2 regions of the Hydrogenophaga sp. PBL-H3 genome follow, and region 2 is predicted to be linked to the other one. Evidence: riboswitches for the same ligand, from Rfam matches in the RefSeq annotation. Region 2 holds a riboswitch; the other holds the start of a gene.
What was found. Region 2 has a riboswitch for manganese ahead of F9Z44_RS21290 (TMEM165/GDT1 family protein). Riboswitches for the same ligand answer to the same signal wherever they lie in the genome.

Region 1: linked by a shared signal. The riboswitch ahead of F9Z44_RS13780 (TMEM165/GDT1 family protein) and the one ahead of F9Z44_RS21290 (TMEM165/GDT1 family protein) in region 2 are both predicted to bind manganese.

Annotation. Positions count from the first base shown of each region.
Region 1 covers NZ_CP044972.1:2,983,273-2,987,176, forward strand. Annotated here, with positions in the region: partial or broken gene hsdR (EcoAI/FtnUII family type I restriction enzme subunit R) at 1-580, opposite strand, end outside; gene F9Z44_RS13770 (hypothetical protein) at 577-945, opposite strand; gene F9Z44_RS13775 (restriction endonuclease subunit S) at 933-1,703, opposite strand; gene F9Z44_RS13780 (TMEM165/GDT1 family protein) at 2,327-2,905, opposite strand; yybP-ykoY riboswitch at 2,912-3,085, opposite strand; gene F9Z44_RS13785 (CoA transferase subunit B) at 3,103-3,741, opposite strand; gene F9Z44_RS13790 (CoA transferase subunit A) at 3,743-3,904, opposite strand, start outside.
Region 2 covers NZ_CP044973.1:151,510-155,413, forward strand. Annotated here, with positions in the region: gene F9Z44_RS23055 (hypothetical protein) at 1-303, shown strand, start outside; gene F9Z44_RS23060 (hypothetical protein) at 394-594, shown strand; yybP-ykoY riboswitch at 696-868, shown strand; gene F9Z44_RS21290 (TMEM165/GDT1 family protein) at 871-1,443, shown strand; gene dmeF (CDF family Co(II)/Ni(II) efflux transporter DmeF) at 1,454-2,404, shown strand; gene F9Z44_RS21300 (PEP-CTERM sorting domain-containing protein) at 3,180-3,779, opposite strand.

The DNA of each region.
Region 1 (3,904 bases), on a different replicon from region 2:
ATTGAAAAGCGATGAAGGTCTTGCCGGTGCCGGTGGCCAGCGTCAACAGAATGCGATCACGGCCAGCCTCAATAGCTTCCAGCACACGCGCGATGGCAATTTCTTGGTAATAGCGCCCTTGCCAGGTGCCGCCCTTGTCCTCGAAGGGCACGGCGGCGAAACGGTCGCGCCAAGCGTTCAGCTCGGCAAACGTCAAAGCCCAAAGCTCGTCTGGGCTCGGGTAGCTGGCCACTTCGCCTTCGGCGCCAGTAGCCATGTCGATGCCGTAGATCGCCTGGCCATTGGTGGCATAGGTATGACGTACTGCGAGCTTTGCGGCGTAGCTCTTGGCCTGACCGACGCCTTCGGTGAGCGGCTTGTTCCAGGCCTTGGCCTCAATAACGGCCAGTTTGGTGTTGCGATAGACGAGCACGTTGTCCGCTATCTCAGCCTTGGCCCGTGCGCCCTTACCGCCACTTCCCTGCAGCCGGCCCAGAGTAATCCCGTGCTCGCGTAATACACGGCTGCCATCCACCACGCCCCAGCCGGCGGTGTTGAGTGCGGGGTCGATGTGTTCGGCTCTGGTTTCAGCTTCGTTCATGCTCTCCCTCCGAAGGAGAACAAAGAAGGTTGCATAGAGGGCGCTGCCTCAAACTCTTTGAAGGGGCGGTCGAAGTCCTCAAGCGGAAATGCCTGACGCACCTTCTCCAGGAATTCGGGGTCGTTCAGCACTTCATAGGTCACGCCTTTGGGCAGGAACTCCAATCGCATTTCCCCGACGAGGCTTCGGGCATCCGGGAACACCTGGGCAAGCTCCATGTCAACGTATCGCTTGGCCAGTTCACTGGTGATGGGGCCGCTGACCTGAGCCTCCAATTCAGCCGGCTTTGATTTCTTGACCGCTTGCCACAGCCCGTCTACCAGCTTTTTACGCGACGAGTCGATCTCGCGTTCTAGTCTTTCCACCACAATGGCCTGGAACTCGGCAATTTCTTTTCGCAGAGTGTCGATTGCCAACTCCAGCGCGGCGCGCTTGGAGCGCAGCATAACGCTGCCATAGCGTTCACCCAGCGGTCGCGTGTACCCTTGAGCGTGGTCCGGTCGTACGACTTCGCCAGCGCCGGGTCGATGCGCTTGAGACCATCCAGAGTAACGACGCCTTCGTTCAAGTCCACCGGACGAACGACGGGCAGCCCATCGGCTACCTCTTCGCCGGGCTGTACGATACCGTAAGACAGGCTGCACCCCGGCTCCGCCACCTCTTCGAGCGTTACGGTACGGCTGGTCGGAGCAAACTGGTCCAGCACCGCCGCGCTCAGTCGCCCGAACAGTTCGCGGGCGTTATGCAGATTCTTCTCCGCGTTGGCCTTGGCGGTGGCGATGCCCTCGAAGACTTCGTCGAGGATGGCGACGATGCGGCGCTGTTCTGGCAGTGAGGGCACCATGACTGGCACTCCGTAGACCTCATTCCGATTGATACCTGGCTTAACACCCTTCGCCAAACTCGGTAGGTCCAGTGTCGTTAGAAGGTAGTAAAGAAACTGCAGGTCGTACCGTTGACGATCAAACTCGGCGAAATAGGTGACATCGAGAGGCCAGTACTTCACTTCCGTTTTTGTAATTTCACCCGCCGACCCTTTTCTTCCAACGATGATGCTGGGTTGATCCTTGTAATACTTATCTGTTCGGTCTTTCTCCCCGTTTGCTCCATAGGCTGGGTACAGACCATTTGGATTGCGGTCCGACGGGGCTAGTGGCTTGCAGAAGAAATCTTGGCTGAACGCCGGGGAACGCCTCTCCCATCGCGGTTAAAGATTGAAGGCTCAATCTGGTCTAAATCCAGGACTCGCTTCTGAACTCCAAGGAATCTCGCATGGAAAATCAAGGTGAGTCAAACACGGCCACTCAACAACACGCTTCGCGTCTTCTGCTGAGCGAGTCGACCACTGATCTAACCAAAATCTGCTGGACGCAGTTGCTCCGAGAGGAACCGGAACTGGTCGGGCCCCGGAGGCCGTTTGACCCACTGCCCGACGACTTTTCGCCTGAGAAGTTGTTCGGGTAAGCGTATCGAGCAGGATCACGCATGTTCTATTCTTGAGGAAGACGTGCGTGAGTGTGTCACCGGTCAGCAACGCCTCGATTCGAGGGCGCATGAGTTTTTCACCGATGGCCTCCAAAGCCATCTGACGTGAGCACGAGAATCAAAGCGGGGGAACAGATGGGGGAACAAATTGACCTCCCATCATCAAAAGTCGATTAAAAACAAGTACTTGGCGACGTTTTTCGATTCCCTTCACCTCCACACATGCAAAAGGCCCCACCCGGGGCCTTTTTTTGTGGGTGCTCAGCCGATGAACGACTTGCCGACACCCAGCAGTGTCAGCACGCCAAGCACCGCAAAAATCAGCGCAGCAATGCCGTGCACCAGCTTGATGGGCACCCGCCGGGTGAGCTTGTCGCCGAAGAACACCACCGGCGCATTGGCCAGCATCATGCCCAGCGTGGTGCCGATGACCACCGCCACCAGCGGCTCGTACTGGGCCCCCAGCGCCACCGTGGCGATCTGGGTCTTGTCGCCCATCTCGGCCAGGAAGAACGCCCAGGTGGTGGCGACGAACACACCCATGCCGCGCCGGGGTGGCATGTCATCTTCGTCGAGTTTGTCGGGGATCAACATCCAGGCCGCCATGGCGATGAACGAGATGCCCAGCACCCAGCGCATCACGTCGGGGCCGATGGCTGCCATGACCCAGGCACCCACGGCACCGGCCAGCGCGTGATTGAGCACCGTGGCCACGAAGATGCCGGCCACGATGGGCCAGGGGCGCTTGAAGCGCGCGGCCAGCACGAGGGCGAGCAATTGCGTCTTGTCGCCCATTTCGGCGAGGGTGACGATACCGGTGGATATGAGAAAAGCTTCCAAGACAGTGCTCCGAGGGCCGGCAGAAACCAAAAGACCACACGGCATCCCCGGCCCATCCGGAGGCAGTGTGGTCAAAGGTCTTGCCAGGCTGAAGGCTGTCGGCGCCATGGCCATGAGGGCCAAGTGTGTTGACGCAGACCTCTGCAGGGCGCAGAGCGGCTACTCCCCAATGACGGGTGCGGTAGGGAGTATAGCCGTCAGATCAGCGCGGGGCCGGTCTTGGACTGGATGAACTCGCGCGTCACGCCCGGTGCCAGTTCCACCAGCTTCAGGCCTTCGGGTGTCACGTCCATCACACCCAGGTCGGTGATGATGCGGTCGACCACACCCACACCCGTGAGCGGCAGGGAGCACTGGTCGAGGATCTTCAGGTCTTCGGTGCCGTCCTTCTTCCTGGCCACGTGCTCCATGAGCACGATCACGCGCTTGACGCCCGCCACCAGGTCCATCGCGCCGCCCATGCCCTTGACCATCTTGCCGGGGATCATCCAGTTGGCCAGGTCGCCCCGGGCGCTCACCTGCATGGCGCCCAGGATGCTCAGGTTGATCTTGCCGCCGCGGATCATGGCGAAGCTGTCGTGGCTGCCGAAGATGCTGGAGCCCGGGATGGTCGTCACGGTCTGCTTGCCGGCGTTGATGAGATCGGCATCGACCTCGTCTTCATTGGGGAAGGGGCCAATGCCGAGCATGCCGTTTTCGCTTTGCAGCCACACCTCTTTGTCGGCGGGCACGAAGTTGGCCACCAGCGTGGGAATGCCGATGCCCAGGTTCACATAGAAACCGTCTTCGAGTTCGTGGGCTGCGCGCGCAGCCATCTGGTCTTGGTTCCAGGGCATATCAGACTCCCGCCTTCTCTGTGATGGTTCGCTTTTCGATGCGCTTCTCGGGCGTGGCGTTGAGTACGATGCGGTGCACGTAGATGCCCGGGAGGTGGATGTGGTCGGGTGCGATGGCGCCCTTCTCCACGATCTCCTCCACCTCGACCACGCAGATCTTGCC
Region 2 (3,904 bases):
TTGCGCGATGGCACCCGCGAGAGCGCCTGGTCGATCGGGCTCGGCTACGGCGCCACCAGTTGGTGGTTCACCGAGCTGTATGCGAAGTGGCACCACGAGCCGGGCGCGCCGAGTGCCTTCGACGCCTGGGAGTGGGAGAACAAGTTCCAGCTCACAGAGACCGGGAAGTACCCGGTCGACGTTGGCTTCCTGCTCGAGATCGAGCGACCGAAGGACCGCAGCGAAGGCTATGAATACAAATGGGGCCCGCTGCTGCAGTCGGAGTTCGGCCTGTGGCAGGCCAATCTCAATCTGTTGATCTAGAAGCACATCCGCATCGCGGAGCCGGAGAAGGCCGAGCTCGGCTACCAGTGGCAGCTGAAGTACCGTTGGACACCAGCTCTCGAGGCCGGTGTGCAGGGTTTCGGCAACATGGGCCCGTGGAATGACTGGGCGCCGTCGAGAGAGCAGTCGCACATCGCAGGACCGGCCCTGTTCGGCCGAGTCAAAGTCGGCGATCACCAGACGATCAAGTACAACGCTGGTGTGCTGTTCGGCATCAACCATGCGTCGCCGAAGCACACGCTGCGAGCGCAGGCGGAGTTTGAGTTCTGAGCCGATGACCAGCGGCGATTCGACAGACGCGGGCGACGTCATCGCCGCCTGAAAGGTACCGCTGCTCCTGGTGCGCTGAGACCGCCCGATATACTTGCCCCTCACCCGTCATTGGGGAGTAGCCGCCCTGCGCTCGCAGGGGTCCGCGTCAACACACTTGACCCTCATGGTCATGGCGCGGACAGCTTCAAGCCTGGCAAGACCTTTGACTGCACTGCCTCCGGATGGGCCGGGGATGCCGTGCAGTCTTCGTCTTCGCTGGCCCTTGGAGTTTTCATGGAAGCATTCCTCGTCTCGACCGGCGTCGTCGCCCTGGGTGAAATGGGCGACAAGACACAGCTGCTGGCCATCGTTCTGGCCGCAGCCTTTCGCAAGCCCATCCCCATCATCCTTGGAATCCTGGTTGCGACCCTCGTGAACCACGCGGCCGCCGGCGCCGTGGGCGGCTGGGTGGCCCAGGCCATGGGTCCGAACATCCTGCGCTGGGTGATCGGTGTGTCGTTCCTGGCCATGGCGGGCTGGATGCTGATCCCCGACAAGATCGACGACGACGCAGCGGGTGGCAAGCAGCGCTTCGGCGTGTTCGGCACGACGGTGGTCGCCTTCTTCCTGGCGGAGATGGGCGACAAGACGCAAATCGCCACCGTGGCCCTGGCCGCGCGCTACACCGACATCGTCCAGGTGGTGCTGGGCACGACCTTCGGCATGATGCTGGCCAACGTGCCGGCGGTCTTCCTGGGCGACAAGATCGCCAAGAAGGTGTCGATGAAACTGGTCCACGGCATCGCGGCCGTCATCTTCGCCATCCTCGGCGTGCTGACGCTCCTGAACGTCGGCAAGCTGTTCTGAAGGGCTGACCATGCACGCTGACGATCTTGCCAAGTGGCAGCACGACCACGTCTTTGATTCAGGAAACGCGGCTGGAGAACGCGGAACGCGCGTGGTGATGTGGATCACCGCTGCGATGATGGTCGTCGAGATCGCCGCGGGTTGGTTCTACAACTCGATGGCACTGCTGGCCGACGGCTTCCACATGAGCAGCCATGCCGTGGCGATCGGACTGAGTGCGTTCGCGTACTCGGCGGCGCGCAAGCACGCGAAGGACACCCGGTTCGCCTTTGGAACCTGGAAGATGGAGGTGCTCGGCGGGTTCGCGAGCGCCATCTTCCTACTGGTGGTCGTGGGCCTCATGGTGTACGGCTCGGTAGAGCGACTGATCACCCCCGAGCCGATCCACTACAAGGAGGCCATGCTCATCGCGGTGCTCGGCCTGGTGGTCAATCTCGTCTCGGCACGCATCCTGGACGCGGCGCATCACCACGACCACGGGCACGATCACCATGGTCATTCGCACGAAACGAGTCACCACCACGACCTGAACCTCAAGTCAGCCTACGTCCACGTCATCGCCGACGCGGCGACTTCCGTGGCGGCGATCGCGGCACTCGCCGGCGGTTGGTGGCTGGGTTGGTCATGGCTTGATCCGGTCATGGGCATCGTTGGCGCTTTGGTCGTCGCGCTGTGGGCCAAGGGGCTCATCGTTGAAACCAGCAAGGTGCTGCTGGACCGGGAGATGGACCATCCGGTGGTCGACGAGATCCGGGCGGTCATTGCCGAGCGCGGCGCCGAGAGTGAAACCCTCGTCGCCGACCTGCATGTCTGGCGAGTGGGCAGGGCGACCTACTCGTGCGCTCTCAGTCTCGTGACCCACGACGAGCGACTGGTGCCGAACCAGGTGCGGGAGTGGCTGTCGATTCACGAGGAGATCGTGCACTCGACCATCGAGGTTCAGATGTGCCATCGCAGTTAGTTGCGGCGGCAGGCAAGTGGCGACGGGCCTTTCTACGATGTCTTGGCCTTCGGTCCGCCGAGCGGTTCGCGACCTGCCGAAGCAGTTGCCCCGCCGCGAATATTCTGCGGTCGTCGTGCCGCAGGAGCACATGATCCCTCCTGTCGCCGGTCTGCAATCTGCTCATCGGGGTCAGCGAAGGTCAAGTTCGAGGGTAGACCTGTCGCTCACAGAGAAAAGCGCCGACGGCTTCTATGGGCCCGTTGCTGCCCTTCGTCGAGCACCGTTGTACGTCGGTAGTGCAGCGTAAGCAGCCCCTGGAGTGACAACTGTCGGATGCCCACGCCCTTGCGCAGCCCGATGAAGCTGCTCATCTCCGTCGGGTACACTGGTTAGTAACTGCAGATCGCCGAGAACGCGACGATGCTGCCCTGCGGCGCGATCCCGGCCGGCGAGGCGTCGAACGGGGTAGTTGAACAGCCAGGCCTCGCCGGGCTGCAGCGTCTCCGCCTGGAGCGGGTCGCCGCGGTCGTCCATCAGCAGCGAGGGCGCGAAGCTGCGCGGCGTGCCAGCCACGGCCGGCAGCGTGCCGGCGGCGGCCCAGGCGCCGGCCATGCAGGGGGCGTTGTGCATCAGGTCGCGACGCTCGAGATCAGTCCGGACACCCGGTGGCACGGGAATGGACGGTACTTCAGCCATACTCTGGCCGCAACCTGCGCCCCGCCTTCCGGGTGGACCGTGATGCACGGGCCCGCTCGTTTGGGCCCCCATCAGGCTCGAAAGCGCCGCCCGCAGATCAGCCCGCGGCGCGCTTCCGAGCGAGACCCAGCCCCGCCAGGGCGATGCCCAACAGCGCAAGCGATCCCGGTTCGGGCACGCCGTTGACGACAACCTTCTCGAAGTCCATGAACGCCATGTAGTCTTGGGAGTCGCCGTACGCCTTGAAGACCGTGTAATTTGCGCTCCCCAGATAGTCGATGCTGGACGTATTCACGAACCAGGCCGATGTGGCGTTGCCATTGCCCGCATCCAGATAGGGGATCCACATCTCGCAAAAGCCGCCCCGGTCGCAGCTGTTGACCAGTTCGGGCCGGGTGTCGAAGTTGTAGGTGGTGCCGTCCACCACCACATTGTCGACGAGCACCTGGGCGAACACGGCATTCATCGCGACCATCGCGTCGGCCGACGTCGTGAAGTCGAACAGGCTTTGATCGCAGCCGGCAAACATCGACGCGCATGAGTTTCCGAACGTCACGCGGTACTGTTCGCTGTTGATGATCAAGCCGGTAGCACTTTGCAACTTGCCGTTCTGGATCTGGTACACGACATCGGCCTGGGCGGCACCGCCCAGTGCCAGCGCGCAGGACAAGCCAATCTTCAATAATGTCTTCGACACGGAGTGAACCTTTCCGGTAATGAATTGAATCTGAAGCCGATACCGGGCGAGCGACACTGCCACACTTGCGGCCCGTGCACGGTCACCTTGGATCAACAAAGCACAATTTGTGCCGATCCAAATAA